Regions from separate parts of the Streptomyces sp. NPDC034111 genome, predicted to be linked through region 3. Evidence: riboswitches for the same ligand, from Rfam matches in the RefSeq annotation. Region 3 holds a riboswitch; each other region holds the start of a gene.

Region 1 (4,184 bases), on a different contig from region 3:
CGGCATCGCGGCCCTGCTGGGCGGCTTCCTGACCCAGATGAAGGCGATGAGCGCGGGCACCGCCCGCTTCGTGCCGGCCATGCTGCACGGAGCACTGACGATGCTCGTCACCGGCATCGTGCTGGTCGGCCTCAACCAGGCCCAGGACCACCCGGTCAACAACATCAAGATCGGCATCAAGATGGCCGTACTGGTGGTGATCCTCGCGCTGGTCTACGTCAAGCGGGACGAGGAGACGGTGGACAAGCCGCTCTTCGCCGCGGTCGGCGCGCTCACGGTCGCCAACATCTTCCTCGCGGTGCTCTGGACCTGAGCGGCCCGCCGCTCCGGCGGAGCGCCCACGCACACCGCGCGGTCATCGTCCCCGGATCCGGGAACGACGGCCGCGCGGTGGCGTGTGGGGGGTGACCCGTGGGGGGTGGCCTGAAGTGGGGCGCGGGCCGCGGCTCAAGCCGGGCGGACGCTCCCGTAGATCGGCATGTAGTAGATCGACTCCTCCCGGACATTGGCGCCCGGCTTCGGAGCGTGGATCATCTTGCCGTCGCCTATGTACATCCCGACATGGCTGATGTCGTCGTAGAAGAAGACCAGGTCACCGGGTTGCAGATCCTTGGTCGCCACCCGCTCGCCGACCTTGACCTGATCCCAGGTCGTCCGCGGCAGATCCACCCCGGCCGCCTTCCACGCCGCCTGCGTCAGCCCCGAGCAGTCATAGGAACTCGGGCCGGTCGCGCCCCAGACATACGGCTTGCCGATCTGGGCGCGGGCGAACGCAAGGGCCTTTTCGGCCTGGGTGGACTGCGAGCCCCCGGTGGAGCCGCCGTCGCTGGTGCCGCCCCCCGTCTGACCGCCGCTCGTACCGTCGCCGTCCTGCTGCCGCTGGCGCTCCCGCTCCTGCTGCCGGCGCGCCTCCTCCTCGGCCCGGCGCTTGGCCTCGGCCTCCTTCTGACGCTCCAGCTCCGCCAGCCGCGCCTTCTCCTGCGCGGTCAGCCGCGACAGCAACTGCCGGGCCTCGGCCAGCTTCTGCTGCACGGACTGCTTGGACGCCTTGAGGGAGCTCTGCGACCTCTGCAACTGCTCCAGACTGCGGGTCGCCTCGGCCCGCTGGCGCGCCGCCGCGGCCGCCTGCTCCTGGTAGTCGGTGACCGCCTGCTTCTGCCGGCTGGTCAGCCGCTCCATGAGGTGACTGCGGTCGAAGAACTGCTGCGGGTCCTTGGCGAGCATCAGCTGCGCCGTCGGGTTCATCCCGCCGGTGCGGTACTGCGCCGACGCGAAGGTGCCCAGCTCCCGCCGGGAGTCGTTCATCCGCTGCGCACGCTTGGCCGCGGCATCGAGCAGGCCGTTGACGGTCTCGCGCTGGTGGTCCGCCCGCTCCTTGGCGGCGTTGTACTTCTGGGTGGACACCTCGGCCTGGCGGTAGAGCCCGTCGACCTTCTGCTTGACCTCTTCGATGGTGGGCCGGGGCGCCCTGGGGGCCGCGTCGGCGGACTGCGAGAGCAGGGTGACCGAGGCGAGGGCGGCGGTGGTGATCCCGGCCGCCGTACGCCGGCCTCCGGGCGAGGTCAGAACACTGGTGCGCGGCTTGCGATGGGACGCCAAGGCCGGCAACTCCTTCCGTGGACCGCCTACCGGGTTAGCTGTCGGGTTCGGGCGGTGTCGCTGACGGAAGGCTTGCCCTACGGTCCGCGCGTCCGCCTGGACGGGCGCAGGACCGATTCACCCCGGTGGTGCTGGTGGGTCCCCGGCTCCGGATGCCTCGTGGCAGGGCCGGACTCGGCGCGGGCGGCCCGTGCGGACGCTGTCGTCCACGGGGAGGCGGGCTGCCTGAGCGAGGACGTTAGCCAACTCGTGTGGCTCCTGTGAAGGCTGATGTTCGATATGCCCGAAACCTTTTCGTGACCTGAACGCGATGCGGGGGTTGTTGCGGCAGATGTCGGTTTCGGGATACGTGCTGCTGCTGCCGCCGCTGCCGGACCCGACCCGATCCGACCCGGCCCGCCGTACCGCCCCGGCCCGCCGTCGCGACCCGGCCCGCATCGTCCCGAGCCGGTCTGCCCCGTCCCGTCCCGACCCGGTCCGCCCCGGCCCGTACCGTCCCGGCGTACGGCCGCAGCGACAGGACGACGCCAGGCCCCTGACCTGCCGCCGCCCCCCGTAACACCGGGCACGTCCCGTAAACCGGCGGGCAATCCCCCACTCCGCCGCACGCTGTCAGTGCGGCGGCCTAGACTCGGTGGGCGATGAGCAGCCTCTTTGACGACAGCTTCCTGGCGGACCTCGGCCACAAGGGCGAGGAGGAGCACCCGCCGCCCCCCGAGGACGAGCACGAGCCGGCCCCGGAGGAGATCCCCGCCGACCTCTTCGGCGGGCGCTTCGACGTGCCCGTGCCCAGGGAGGCGTACTACCGCGACGGCGCCGCCCGCCCGGCCGTCGACGCCGCGGCGCTGCTCGAGGGACTCAACGACGAACAGAAGGCGGCCGTGGTGCACACCGGCAGCCCGCTGCTGATCGTCGCCGGCGCCGGCTCCGGCAAGACCCGGGTGCTCACCCACCGCATCGCGCATCTGCTCGCCGAGCGCCATGTCCACCCCGGCCAGATCCTCGCGATCACGTTCACGAACAAGGCCGCCGGGGAGATGAAGGAGCGCGTCGAGGAGCTGGTCGGCCCCCGCGCCAACGCCATGTGGGTCTCCACCTTCCACAGCGCCTGCGTCCGCATCCTGCGCCGCGAGTCCAAGAAGCTGGGCTTCACCTCCTCCTTCTCGATCTACGACGCCGCCGACTCCAAGCGCCTGATGGCCCTGGTCTGCCGCGACCTCGACCTCGACCCCAAGCGCTTCCCGCCCAAGTCCTTCAGCGCGAAGATCTCCAACCTCAAGAACGAGCTCATCGACGAGGAGACCTTCGCAGGCACGGCGGCCGACGGATTCGAGAAGACCCTCGCCGAGGCGTACGCGATGTACCAGGCGCGGCTGCGCGAGGCCAACGCCCTGGACTTCGACGACATCATCATGACGACGGTCAACCTCCTCCAGGCCTTCCCCGACGTCGCCGAGCACTACCGCCGCCGCTTCCGCCACGTCCTCGTCGACGAGTACCAGGACACCAACCACGCCCAGTACACCCTCGTACGCGAACTCGTCGGCACCGGCACCCCCGAGATCCCCGCCGCCGAACTGTGCGTCGTCGGTGACGCCGACCAGTCGATCTACGCCTTCCGCGGCGCCACCATCCGCAACATCCTCCAGTTCGAGGAGGACTACCCGGACGCGACCACGATCCTGCTGGAGCAGAACTACCGCTCGTCGCAGACGATCCTCTCCGCCGCCAACGCGGTCATCGAGCGCAACGAGAACCGCCGCCCCAAGAACCTCTGGACCGACGCCGGCGCCGGCCCCAAGATCACCGGCTATGTCGCCGACACCGAGCACGACGAGGCACAGTTCGTCGCCGACGAGATCGACCGGCTGACCGACGCCCGCGACGCCAAGGCCGGCGACGTCGCCGTCTTCTACCGGACCAACGCCCAGTCCCGCGTCTTCGAAGAGATCTTCATCCGGGTCGGGCTGCCCTACAAGGTCGTCGGCGGTGTGCGCTTCTACGAGCGCAAGGAGGTCCGGGACGTCCTCGCGTACCTGCGGGTGCTCGCCAATCCCGAGGACAGCGTCCCGCTGCGCCGCATCCTCAACGTCCCCAAGCGCGGCATCGGCGAACGCGCCGAGGCGATGATCGACGCCCTCTCGGCCCGCGAGAAGATCACCTTCCCGCAGGCGCTCCGCCGGGTCGACGAGGCGTACGGGATGGCCGCCCGCTCCGCCAACGCCGTCAAGCGCTTCAACGTCCTGATGGAAGAGCTGCGGACGATCGTCGAATCGGGCGCCGGACCGGCCACCATCCTGGAAGCCGTCCTGGAGCGTACGGGCTACCTCGCCGAACTCCAGGCCTCCACCGACCCGCAGGACGAGACCCGCATCGAGAACCTTCAGGAACTCGCCGCGGTGGCCCTCGAGTTCGAGCAGGACCGCGGCGAAGAGAGCCCGGGCACCCTCTCCGACTTCCTGGAGCAGGTCGCGCTGGTCGCCGACTCCGACCAGATCCCGGACGAGGACGAGGAAGGCAGCGGCGTGATCACACTCATGACGCTGCACACCGCCAAGGGCCTGGAATTCCCGGTCGTCTTCCTC
Region 2 (4,184 bases), on a different contig from region 3:
ATCCCCGCCGGGACGCCGTCCGTCCTGCGCCTGCTCAACCGCGGGCACCCGGCGCCCCTGATGCTCGCCCCGGACGGTGGACTGCGCGAGCTGGCCCCTACGGCACCGGCGCTGCCCCTGGGGATGGGCGAGGTGGTGAGCCAGCCCGACCGGTCGGACGAGACCTTCCTCCCGGCCGGCTCGCTGCTGCTCTTCTTCACCGACGGCGTGACCGGCGCCCGCGACGTCCGCGGCCGCTGCTACGACCCGTCGCGCCGGCTGCGCGGCCGCCGCTTCCCCGGTCCGGCCACCCTCCTGGACACGCTCACCAAGGACGTCGGCCGGCATACGTGCGGCGCGACGGTGGACGACATGGTCCTACTGGCGGTGCAGCGGCCCATGGGGGCGTAGAGCCCGCGCCGAACCGCCAGGGGCCGGGCGGCACCCGTCAGCTGCCCGGGGTGTGCGCTGGACGCTGCCCGGTGTGTGTGCTGGACCCTGCCCGCGGTTGTGTGCTGGACGCGGCTTCCGTCGGCCTCCGTCAGCTCCCCGGGGCCCCGGCCGCCTCCGGGAGCCGGTACAGGCTCTGCCCGTGCGGGCCGGTGAGCGCGACGGGCCGGCCGTCCAGGGCGAGGGTCAGCAGCAGTCCGTCCTCCGGGGCCGGGGGGCGGTTCTCCGGCGGGGTGTGGTGGTGTTCCGGCGTGCTGAGCCACGGCAGGACGGAGTGGTGCTCGTTGGAGATCCAGTGCCCGCCGCCGGCCCGCCCGTCGAGCAGCGACCGTACGAGCCGGGCGAACTCCTCGCGGCGGGCCGGCGGAAGGTAGTTCAGCACCGCGCTGTGGAAGATGACCAACGTCGCCCCGGCCGGTGCCTCGGCGGCGAGCGCGGGCAGCTCCTCGATCAGATCGCCGCGGACGATCCGCGGCCGCGGCGCCGTGCGTACGGCTTCGACGGCCGCGGTCAGCCGCCCCGCACGCCCCTCCTCACCGGGCCAGACGAGCGCCTGGAGCCAGCGCAGATCGTCCGGTTCGGCAACCGGGTCGAGCGGCTGGAGATCGATCCCGGCCCGCCAGACGACCTCCGGCAGCCGGCCGGGCAGCTCCTCGGCCGCCCAGTCCGTACGGCACCCGAACACCACCGGACTTCCCGGCGCCCCGACCTCGACGGCCCGACGAACGCCCGCCGCCCCGCCGCCCTCGTGCCCGTATCCGTCCCCGTACCCGTACCGGTTCGCGCCGTCGTACCCGTATCCGTCCGCGTTCGCGTTCGCGCCCGCCCCCGCCTCCCCGTCCGCGTACTCGTACCGGTACCGATAGCGGTCCGGATGCAGGCACAGTCCGGCCGACGTGCCGACCTCCAGCAGTGCCAAGGGCTGCGGCAGCCGGGCGAGCAGCGGCAGCAGGGTGGCGCAGCGGGCCGGTTCATTGGTCTGGGTGGCGCGCTGCATGATCACCGTGCGCACCTCGTCCCAGTGCCGGATCGTCCACTCGCGCCAGCGGCCGTACGCCGCCTCGCCGCGCGGGCCCTGTTCCGCGTGCGGGCCGTCGAGATGGCGGACGGCGGCGAGCAGGAGGTTCGGCTGCTGCTTGTTGCCGGCCGGCAGGGACCCGGACAACAGGTCGCAGAGTTCCGGGTCGTGACCGATCCGTGCGCTCAACTCCTCATGGGCGTCGGACCGTCCGCGGGCTTCCTGCCACGAGAACTCGCGGTACCGCAGTGCCACCTCCTGTGCACTGCTGCGAGGGACGCCGCGTGCGGTGCGGTGCCCGGCGTTCGCGAGGCTCTCGACATTTCCGGTGCGCTCGACGTTGACGGCCATGATCCGACGTTACGCTCTCACGTTCCGTAATCGGCGGGCACCCCTCCGCATAACAACTGACGCACAATCAAGCCGAGATCGTTTAGCGTTGAGCGGTCAACTCGCCCGTTTTGTGGTCATGGTGGCGGAAAAATTCCACACCCTTGTTGTGCGCGGCGCATAAGGATTCCCGGGAAGGCTTGGAAAATGGCCACGACCTCTATTACTGTCCGATAACGCAGCGCGGTCGTCCCAGCCGTCGCAAGTGGCGGCACCGCGCGCCGACGCCGAATCCCGTACGCGCTTTTCACGCACCTCCAGCACCTCGAACTGCACCAAGGGAACCGGGGAACCACCACCTTGGGGTGAATCGGACGCCTCCGCCAGAGGGTGCCCGTAGGAGACCTTCCTGCTCCGAACCCGTCAGCTAACCCGGTAGGCGAGAAGGAAGGAAAGGAGTGCGCCCCCGTGGCGTCCAACAGGCCTGCCCCCGAGGCTCCGTCCGCGTACGAACTCGACGACCGAGGAGCCTTCCAGGGCCACGGTTACGCGGGCGGTGGTGCGGACATCGACAGCGACGGCCCGTGGGAGGAGTGGAACCCCACCGAGGACTCCGTCCGGCCCGTACGCGGTAAGCACCGGGTGGCCAGGCAGCGCGGCGGCGGCTTCGCCCGCGGCGGCACGGTGCTGGGCGTCGGCGTCATCGCGGCGGTCGGCGCGGGCGGTATGGCCACCGCCGAGGATCGCCCGCCGGTCCCCATCTCGATGCCGGACATCGGCGGGATGGCCCACGACCTCTCCGAGAACCTGCCGGACGCCTCCTCGCTGCCCGGCGTCGGCGATCTCATATCCGACGGCGGTTCCGACGCGCAGGCGGGCGCGGACTCCGCCGTCGAGGCCTCGGGCGCCGGCGGGTCCGGACCGCTCACCCAGGCCGTCCAGACGGGCGGCTCCGGTACGGGTACGAACGCCGGCGAGGCGCTGCGCAGCCGCATCCTCCAGCAGGCCGACGCCCAGCAGGGCGCCGCCGAGGAGGAGGCCCGCGAGGCCGCGGAGAGCGCCGCCCTCAAGCGGGCCGCCACGGACGCGTCCGAAGCCCAGAAGACCGCCGAGCAGGCCGCGGCCGCCAAGAAGGCGGCGGAGCTGGAGGCCAAGCGGAAGGCCGAGGAGGAGGCCCGCCGGAAGGCGGAGGCCGAACGCCTCGCCCAACTGGCGAAGAGCTTCATCACCCCGGTGTCCTCCTACACGCTCACCGCCAGCTTCGGCCAGGCCGGCGACCGCTGGGCCGCCGACCACACCGGACAGGACTTCGCCGCACCGACCGGCACGCCCGTCAAGGCGGTGCACTCCGGCACCATCACCCAGGCCGGCTGGGCCGGTTCGTACGGCTACCGCATCGTCCTCACCCTCGACGACGGCACCGAACTCTGGTTCTGCCATCTGTCCTCGATGGTGAAGACCTCCGGCAAGGTCAACACCGGCGACGTCATCGGCCGCGTCGGCGCCACCGGCAACGTCACCGGCCCGCACCTCCACCTGGAGGTCCGCCCGGACGCCGGCGACCCGATCGACCCGATGCCGTGGCTGCGCGAGCACGGCGTCAACGTCTGAGGCGTCCGAGGACGACGGCGGCGGTCGTCGGGGGAGCCGGGTTGTTCCCAGGGGCATGAACGCCCTTGGGAACAACGGGAATCCCGCCGGAGGCGCTGGAGGGCCCGGAGGCCTTGGCGGCCCTGGAGGCCCGGGGAATCCCTACCGATGCACCGGACACCTCCGGAACCACCGGGAATAACTCCCCTCCCCCCAACGCTGCACCTACGCATGACCGCGACACACTCCTCCCACCCCCCTCGTCACCGCCGGCCCCTCGGCTCGCTCTCCGTCTCGCCGCTCTGCCTCGGGGGCAACGTCTTCGGCTGGACGGCCGACGAAGCCGAGTCCTTCGCCGTGCTCGATGCGTACGTGGCGGGCGGCGGCAACTTCATCGACACCGCCGACGTCTACTCGGCCTGGGTGCCGGGCAACGAGGGCGGCGAATCCGAGACCCTCATCGGCAACTGGCTGGCCGCCCGCGGCAATCGCTCCGACGTCGTCATCGCCACCAAGGTCGGCGCCCACCCCGACCACAAGGGCCTGCGCGCCGCCACCATCAAGTCCGCGGTCGACGCCTCCCTCACCCGCCTCCGCACGGACTACATCGACCTCTACTACACCCACTACGACGACGAATCGGTCGAGATCGCGGAGTTTCTGACCGCCCTCGACGACCTCGTCAAGGCCGGCAAGGTCCGCGAGATCGCCGCCTCCAACATCTCCGCGCGGCGCCTGGAGGAGTCCCTGGCCTTCTCCGACCGCGAGGGCCTGGCCCGCTACGTCGCCCTCCAGCCGCACTACAACCTGGTCTCCC
Region 3 (4,184 bases):
CGCGATGTGCTCCAGGAGCGCGGAGGCGACTCCGCGGCCCTGGTGGGCGTCCTGGACGAGGAAGGCGACCTCTGCCTGGTCGTCCTCGGGGTTCTTGGCAGGGAGCCCCTGGTCGTTGATCCGGTCGTAGCGGACCGTGGCGATGAACTCGCCGCCCACCGTGGCGGCGAGCCCGACCCGGTCGACGTAGTCGTGGTGGGTGAAGCGGTGCACGTCGCGGTCGGACAGGCGGGGGTAGGGCGCGAAGAAGCGGTAGTACTTCGACTCGTCCGAGACCTGTTCGTAGAAGGAGACCAGCCGCTCCGCGTCGTCGGGGGTGATGGGGCGGATCCGCGCCGTGCCGCCGTCGCGCAGCACCACGTCGGCTTCCCAGTGGGTCGGGTACGCGTGGTCCGGCGGCTTCTGCATGCGGACAGCGTACGACCGGGCACTGACAACGGCCCGTACGCGTACGCTCGGGGTCAGTCGGAGGCTTCTTGAGCACTCCCGGCAGCGTGAGAGACTGGTCTAGACAACTGTCACGACTTTGAAGGGCAACACCATGGCAGAGCGCCGCGTCAATGTCGGTTGGGCCGAGGGCCTGCACGCCCGCCCCGCGTCGATCTTCGTCCGTGCGGCCACCGCCTCCGGCGTCCCGATGACGATCGCCAAGGCTGATGGCACCCCTGTCAACGCGGCCTCCATGCTCGCGGTCCTGGGCCTGGGCGCCCAGGGTGGCGAGGAAATCGTGCTGGCCTCCGACGCCGAGGGCGCCGAGGCCGCGCTCGACCGCCTGGCGAAGCTCGTCGCCGAGGGTCTTGAGGAGCTCCCCGAGACCGTCTGAGCCCTGGTCCGCAAGGACCTCTTGCAGCATGCGGCGGCCCCGCCGCGGTGACCGGGAGACGGTCGCCGCGTCGGGGCCGTTCTGCGCTGTTGGGCGATTTCCGCACACCGGGAAAGAAAAGGCGCGCACCGTCCGGCGCTCAGGCGTGGTAGCGGAAAATGGGCACACAAATAGGCACCGTAAATAGACGCGCGAATAGGCGCGCGATGAGGCGCGGCAGCGCAGGCCGGAAATCCGACGCGATACGAGACATCGGCCCACCACTGGGCAAATGCATTCCGCGCCCCGCACCCCTTTGTATACGGGGCGATTGTTAAGAGCGGGCGCGCGCCGTGTTGACGGACCGTTTCGGATCGCTCACCTCGGGCTCGGCGGGGCGCCGCAGCCGGTACACCGGGAGGGAGCGCTCGATGTGGGCCGCCATCAGGGCACGGGCCCGTTCCGCGTCCCCCCGGGCCACCGCGTCCAGCACCGCGCCGTGTTCGTCCCACGACTCGCCGGACCGGGCCGGGGGCTCCACGGCATACATCCACTCGATCTTGCGCCGCAGCTGGGTCAGCAGCGCGGTCAGGCTGGGACTGCCGGCCGCCTGGGCGAGCGTCTCGTGGAACCAGCCGTCCAGTTGGCGCAGGTCCGCGGGGTTGCCGTGGCGGGCCCGCTCGCGCCCGAGCCGCACCAGTCCGCGCAGCACCTTCAGATGGGCCGGGCTGCGGCGGGCGGCGGCGCGGGCCGCGCCCAGCGGCTCCAGCAGGGCGCGGATGTCGAGGAGGTCGGCGGCCTCCTGCTCGGTGGGCTCGGCGACGCACGCGCCCGCGTGGTGGCGGGTGGTGACAAAGCCCTCCGACTGCAGGGTGCGCAGCGCTTCGCGGACCGGGACTCTGGAGACGCCGTAACGCGCCGCCAGGATCTCCTCGATCAGCCGGCTCCCCGGCGCCAGTGCACCGGAGACAATGTCCTCGCGAATCGCCGTGCACACTGCATGCGCGGAAATATGGCCTCGCATCGTCCGTGCCTCCGCCGTAATCCCCTGGAAACGCCGCCGGTTGGCGGCATTTCCGTGACTCTATTCGACCGGGACGGCTTTTCCGACGGACTCCTGTTATTCATGGATATATTTTGGCCAGCGCACGGGTCCGTCATCGGGCGATCCGGTGCGGCGGGTGCGGCGTGCGGTCCGTCAGACGTTGACGCCGTGCGAGCGCAGATAGGCGGTCGGGTCGATGTCCGAGCCGTAGTCCGGCGTGGTGCGGGCCTCGAAGTGCAGATGCGGGCCTGTGACGTTGCCGGTGGCGCCGGAGAGGCCGATCTGCTCGCCCGGTGTGACGGTCTGGCCGACCGAGACGCCGATGGACGACAGGTGGCCGTACTGGGTGTACGTACCGTCGTGCATCTTGATCACGACGTTGTTGCCGTACGCGCCGCCCCAGCCGGCCTCGACGACGGTGCCCGCGCCCACGGCGTGGACCGAGGTGCCGGAGGCGGCGTGGAAGTCGATGCCGGTGTGGCTGCCGGAGGACCACAGGCTGCTGGAGGCCTTGTAGCCGGTGGAGACGTAGGAGCCGGCGATCGGGGCGACGAAGGCGTTGAGGCGCTTGCGCTCGGCCTCGCGGGCCGCGCGCTCCTTGGCCTCGCGCTCGGCCTTGGCCTTCTTCCGGGCGGCCTCGGCGCGCCGCTTGGCCTCGTCGGCCTGCTTCTTGGCAAGGGCCTCGGCCTTCGCCTTCGCGGCGGCGGCCTCGGCGGCGGCCTGCTGTGCGTCGGCCTGGGCCTCGAGGCGGTCGGCGGCCTCGTCGCCGAGGACCACGGCCCGCTGGAGACCGGTGTCGTGTACGGGCGCCTGGTCCGTGGCGGCCAGCGCCGGCGAGGCCACGGAGGCGACCACGCCGGAGGCCGCCAGGCCGGCTATGCCGGCGATCTTGCGGGTGGAGCGAGCGGAGCGGCTCGCACCGCGGTGCTTCCCGGTGGCACGGATGAACGCCATGTACTGGCTGGTCCTTTCCTTCCTTCTCGCCTACCGGGTTAGCTGACGGGTTCGGAGCAGGAAGGTCTCCTACGGGCTCCTCCGGAGAGGAGTCCGATTCACCCCAAGGGACGTGTGGGTCCCCGGCTCCCCTGGCTCGCGCCGTACGGGGACTCGGCGATGACTGTCCGGTGCCACTGTTGTGGCGGACTTGTGACGAACAGCCGGACCGACGCTAAACGGGGCAACTTTCAATCGGCAAACAGAACCGGTTTTTTGTGCGGGATGCCACAAGAACCGCCGCAACCAGCCGCCATAAAACGGACATACGGCGGATCCCGTGGCGGGCGGGCGCCACGGGATCCGCATGCGTAACTGACTTGCCGTCAAGTGAAGGTGCTAGCCGCTGACGACCGTCACCTCGCCGATGCCCAGCGACCTGACGGGCTCGGCGATCTGCGCGGCGTCCCCGACCAGGACCGTCACCAGCCGGTCCACCGGGAAGGCGTTGACCACCGCCGCGGTCGCCTCGACCGTGCCGGTCTCCGCGAGCCGGGCGTACAACTGCGCCTGGAAGTCGTCCGGTAGCTGCTGCTCCACCTGGTCGGCGAGCGTGCCGGCGACGGCCGCCGCGGTCTCGTACTTGAGCGGCGCGACCCCGACGAGGTTCTGTACGGCGACATCCCGCTCGTCGTCCGTCAGCCCCTCTGCCGCGAGGGTCCGCAGCACCTTCCAGAGGTCGTCCAGGGCGGGGACCGTGGAGGCGGTGTCGACCGAGCCGCTGATGGCCAGCAGCGCGGCGCCCGTGGCCCCCTCGGGGGACGAGGGGGCGGTGGAGCGCAATACCTGACCGAAGGCGCGCACCCCGTAGGTGTAGCCCTTCTCCTCCCGCAGCACGCGGTCCAGACGGGAGGTGAGGGTGCCGCCCAGGCAGTACGTGCCGAGGACCTGGCCCGGCCAGACCCGGTCGTGCCGGTCGGCGCCGATGCGGCCGATGAGCAGCTGCGTCTGGACGGCGCCGGGGCGGTCCACGATCACCACCCGGCCGGTGTCGTCGGCGGTGATCGGCGCGGCCTTCAGCGGCTCGGCCGTGGAGCCGCTCCAGGCGCCGAGGGTGCCGGCGAGCGCCGCGTCCAGGTCGACGCCGGTGAAGTCACCGACGATGACCGCGGTGGCCGTGGCGGGCCGGACATGGGCGGCGTAGAAGGCCCGGACGGCCGCGGCGTCGATACGGGCGACGGTCTCCTCGGTGCCCTGCCGGGGACGCGACATCCGGGACGTGGCCGGAAACAGCTCCTTGGACAGCGCCATGGCGGCGCGCCGGGCCGGGTTGGCGAGCTCGTGCGGGATCTCGTCGAGGCGGTTGCGCACCAGCCGCTCGACCTCGCTGTCCGGGAAGGCGGG
Region 4 (4,184 bases), on a different contig from region 3:
CTGCTCTCCGCCGGTGGTGCACACGCCGCCGACACCGCGACCTGGGACAAGGTCGCCCAGTGTGAGAGCGGTGGGGTCTGGAGTGCGGCCTCGGGCAACGGCTTCTACGGCGGGCTCCAGCTGACCCAGGAGATGTGGGACGAGAACGGCGGCGCCGCCTACGCCTCGCGCCCCGACCTCGCCAGCCGCGCCCAGCAGATCGCGGTGGCCGAATCGATCCTGGACGACCGCGGCCCGGACGCCTGGCCCAGCTGTGCGGTGAACGCGGGCCTGACCCAGGACGGTCAGGCGCCGGAGGTCGACCCGGGCAACACCAGCATGCCGCTGCCCGACCCGGGCGACGAGGAGGGCTCCTCCGACTGGTCCGACGGGTCCGGGGCGCACGACGGGTCCGGCGACAGCCGGTCCGACGAGCCGTCCGACGCGACACCCTCGCCCTCGGACTCCGACCCCTCGGACTCCGCCGACTCCGACGACGCCTCCCACCGCGGCCACGACCGCACCCAGGAACCGTCCGACTCCGCGACGCCGGACGACGAGGGCAAGGGCAACGGCGAGGGGACCGGCAGCGACGGCGAGGACGGCAGCGACGGCGCCTCCCCCTCCGAGGACCCCTCCGACTCCGCCGACCCGTCCGAGTCTGCCGAGCCCTCCGAGTCCGGCGACCCCGCCGAGTCCGCCGACCCGTCCGACGACGGCAGCCGTACGGACACCGCCGGCACCCCGCACGAGACGCCCGCCAAGGGCCGGCACCGCGGCAATGTGGACGACAGCGAGCGGGACGGCGGTGACCGCACCTCGGGCCGGCACGCCTCGCGCGGCGGTGACGCGCACCGTACGGACCCGGCGGACGACGGCGACTACACCGTGCGCAAGGGTGACAGCCTGTCAGCCATCGCCGCGGCCCATAGTCTGCCCGGCGGGTGGAACGCGCTCTACGAGCGCAACGAGGGCGTCATCGGGTCCGACGCGGATCTGATCCACCCAGGTCAGCAGCTCGATCTCGGGCACACCGCAGGGTAGTTCGCAGCCTTCGCCCCGATTTGGCGAAAGTGAGACAAGGGTCTCTTTGCGCCTGGTGAACCCCGGTCCGTCCGGACTCGTCGGACCGGGCCCCACCTGCGGATATGTGACCAACTCGTGATCAAAAGCGGTCAACTTGGTTCAGATGGTGGGGTTTGAACATCAACAGGGTTACTGCTTACGGTCATGACCGCTCGCCAAAGCGGGCCCCTGTGATCACACGCCGAATCCTGCCGGTGATCGCAGGCAGTTGACGCGCAAGCGCCGTAGGCAGGAGCGGGGGAACCAAGGTAAGTGCCGGTCAGGACCGTGAAAGCGGGTCAGCCGGCTTGGGGTGAAGCAGGTGCGCCACGCGCACCGGCCGGGCACTCACAGCCCGAACCCGACAGCTCACCTCGCAGGCGTCGGTGAGGAAACGAACGAACCATGCTGATCAACAAAGGCAAGCACCGTCGTCCCTCCAAGGCCGCCCGCGTCGCCACCCTCGCCGGTGTCGCCGGTGCCGCCGTGGCCGTCCCGCTGATGGGCGCCACCTCCGCCTCCGCCGCCTCCGTCGCGACCTGGGACAAGGTCGCCCAGTGCGAGTCCGGCGGCAACTGGTCGATCAACACCGGTAACGGCTACTACGGTGGCCTCCAGTTCTCCAACTCCAGCTGGGCCGCCGCCGGCGGTACCCAGTACGCGCCGCGTGCGGACCTGGCCACCAAGGCCCAGCAGATCGCCGCCGCCGAGAAGCTGCTCGCCATCCAGGGCCCGGGTGCCTGGACCTGCGCGGGCGCCGGCGGCCTCACCTCCGGTGGTCCCGCCGCCGACGTCGACACCGGCTCCTCCGCGCAGACCAAGTCCGCGCCGCAGAAGAGCGACGACGCGGTGAAGAAGACCACCCCGGCCGCCAAGACCGAGAAGGCCCAGCCGGCCCCGAAGAAGTCCAACGGCCACGGCAACTACACCGTGAAGGCGGGCGACACCCTCGCCAAGATCGCCAAGGCGCACGGCACCAACTGGAAGTCGCTGTACGAGGCCAACAAGTCGGTCATCGGCGGCAACCCGAACCTGATCTTCCCGGGCCAGAAGCTCAACGTCTGAGCCGTCCCCGCACCGGAGCCGACCGGACCCGGGCGGCGGGTCCAGGCCCGGTGCGGGTCACCTTCCTCCTGAGACAGCCCCGCCCGGCGCGCCGTTCCCTCAGCGCGCCGCGGCGGGGTTTCTCCGTGCGCCAGCGCGTGGCCGGGGCTGTGACCTGCCACGTCCAGCGATTTTTCCCGTTACGCGAACAATGCAGCTAAATCTCCGGCGAACTATGCCTTTGGGAAGATTTTCGGGCCCTTCCGTCCCACAGAGCGGGCCGAGGGGCAGTGGATGCACCCGGGGCCGTTAGGCTCGTGCCGGAGAACTCCAGACACCCATGAAGGAGACAACGTGCCGTCCATCGACGTCGTCGTAGCCCGCGAAATTCTCGACTCGCGAGGTAATCCCACGGTCGAGGTCGAGGTCGGCCTCGACGACGGCAGCACCGGCCGTGCCGCCGTGCCGTCCGGCGCCTCGACCGGCGCCTTCGAGGCCATCGAGCTCCGCGACGGCGACCCGAACCGCTACCTCGGCAAGGGCGTCGAAAAGGCCGTCCTGGCCGTCATCGAGCAGATCGGCCCGGAGCTCGTCGGCTACGACGCGACCGAGCAGCGGCTGATCGACCAGGCGATGTTCGACCTGGACGCCACCGACAACAAGGGCTCGCTCGGCGCCAACGCCATCCTGGGCGTCTCCCTCGCCGTCGCGCACGCCGCCTCCGAGGCCAGCGACCTCCCGCTGTTCCGCTACCTCGGTGGCCCGAACGCGCATGTCCTGCCCGTCCCGATGATGAACATCCTGAACGGCGGCTCGCACGCCGACTCCAACGTGGACATCCAGGAGTTCATGATCGCCCCGATCGGCGCGGAGTCCTTCTCCGAGGCGCTGCGCTGGGGCGCCGAGGTCTACCACACCCTCAAGAAGGTCCTGAAGGAGCGCGGGCTGTCCACCGGCCTCGGTGACGAGGGCGGCTTCGCCCCCAACCTGGGCTCCAACCGCGAGGCCCTGGACCTCATCCTGGAGGCCATCAAGCAGGCCGGTTACGCCCCCGGCCAGGACATCGCCCTCGCCCTGGACGTCGCCGCCTCCGAGTTCTACAAGGACGGCAAGTACCTCTTCGAGGGCAAGGAGCGCTCCGCCGCCGAGATGACGGAGTACTACGGGGAGCTGGTGGCGGCCTACCCGCTGGTCTCCATCGAGGACCCGCTGTTCGAGGACGACTGGGCCGGCTGGAAGGTCATCACCGACAAGCTCGGCAGCAAGGTCCAGCTGGTCGGCGACGACCTGTTCGTCACCAACCCCGAGCGCCTCGCCCGCGGCATCGAGGAGGGCTCCGCCAACGCGCTGCTGGTGAAGGTCAACCAGATCGGCTCGCTGACCGAGACCCTGGACGCCGTCGAGCTGGCCCAGCGCAACGGCTTCAAGTGCATGATGTCGCACCGCTCCGGTGAGACCGAGGACGTCACCATCGCCGACCTCGCCGTCGCCACCAACTGCGGCCAGATCAAGACCGGCGCCCCGGCCCGCTCCGAGCGCGTCGCCAAGTACAACCAGCTGCTGCGCATCGAGGAGATCCTCGACGACGCCGCGGTGTACGCGGGCCGCTCCGCCTTCCCGCGGTTCAAGGGCTGACCGCAGGCCAGCCCTGAGTGCCTTGCGCCCCAAGGCACCACAGGAGAGCAACGGCGCAGCGAAGCGAAGCGTCCCCGGCACCGGTCCCGTACCGTTGCCGGGGACGTACCTGCTTCAGCCAGTGAAGGGGAGACGACGTGCCCGCGGACCGGTTCTCGACCGCGACCCGACTCAAGGCGCTCGGCGAACAGGCCGCCGCCCGCGTCTACCGCGCCCGCCCGGCCCGCCGCAACCGCCTCACCGGCCGCGCCGCCCTGCTGGCGCTGGTGATGTGCTCCCTGGTCGTGGCGCTGGCCTACCCGATAAGGCAGTACGTCTCCCAGCGCTCGGACATCGCCGACCAGCGGCGTAAGGCACAGGACGCCGGTGCCGCGCTGGACCGGCTGCGCGAGCAGAAGGCCCGCTGGCAGGACCCGGAGTACGTACGCCAGCAGGCCCGCCGGCATCTGCACTACGTCATG

The links. A riboswitch is a leader RNA that binds a small molecule or an ion and turns the genes downstream of it on or off. The one in region 3 is predicted to bind cyclic di-AMP.
Region 1: another riboswitch for cyclic di-AMP. It lies ahead of ACZ55A_RS10650 (C40 family peptidase); the one in region 3 lies ahead of ACZ55A_RS32115 (M23 family metallopeptidase).
Region 2: another riboswitch for cyclic di-AMP. It lies ahead of ACZ55A_RS31505 (M23 family metallopeptidase); the one in region 3 lies ahead of ACZ55A_RS32115 (M23 family metallopeptidase).
Region 4: another riboswitch for cyclic di-AMP. It lies ahead of ACZ55A_RS12570 (transglycosylase family protein); the one in region 3 lies ahead of ACZ55A_RS32115 (M23 family metallopeptidase).

Annotation. Positions count from the first base shown of each region.
Region 1 covers NZ_JBVIST010000003.1:285,233-289,416, reverse strand. The annotation lists gene ACZ55A_RS10655 (hypothetical protein) at 1-313, shown strand, start outside; gene ACZ55A_RS10650 (C40 family peptidase) at 448-1,599, opposite strand; cyclic di-AMP (ydaO/yuaA leader) riboswitch at 1,607-1,789, opposite strand; gene pcrA (DNA helicase PcrA) at 2,241-4,184, shown strand, end outside.
Region 2 covers NZ_JBVIST010000020.1:113,464-117,647, forward strand. The annotation lists gene ACZ55A_RS31495 (PP2C family protein-serine/threonine phosphatase) at 1-390, shown strand, start outside; gene ACZ55A_RS31500 (DUF2332 family protein) at 521-1,798, opposite strand; cyclic di-AMP (ydaO/yuaA leader) riboswitch at 2,089-2,234, shown strand; gene ACZ55A_RS31505 (M23 family metallopeptidase) at 2,246-3,388, shown strand; gene ACZ55A_RS31510 (aldo/keto reductase) at 3,599-4,184, shown strand, end outside.
Region 3 covers NZ_JBVIST010000021.1:125,539-129,722, reverse strand. The annotation lists gene ACZ55A_RS32130 (bifunctional acetate--CoA ligase family protein/GNAT family N-acetyltransferase) at 1-408, opposite strand, end outside; gene ACZ55A_RS32125 (HPr family phosphocarrier protein) at 542-823, shown strand; gene ACZ55A_RS32120 (GntR family transcriptional regulator) at 1,137-1,826, opposite strand; gene ACZ55A_RS32115 (M23 family metallopeptidase) at 2,001-2,801, opposite strand; cyclic di-AMP (ydaO/yuaA leader) riboswitch at 2,814-2,970, opposite strand; gene ACZ55A_RS32110 (M16 family metallopeptidase) at 3,180-4,184, opposite strand, start outside.
Region 4 covers NZ_JBVIST010000004.1:103,196-107,379, reverse strand. The annotation lists gene ACZ55A_RS12575 (LysM peptidoglycan-binding domain-containing protein) at 1-1,023, shown strand, start outside; cyclic di-AMP (ydaO/yuaA leader) riboswitch at 1,276-1,442, shown strand; gene ACZ55A_RS12570 (transglycosylase family protein) at 1,450-2,109, shown strand; gene eno (phosphopyruvate hydratase) at 2,443-3,723, shown strand; gene ACZ55A_RS12560 (FtsB family cell division protein) at 3,861-4,184, shown strand, end outside.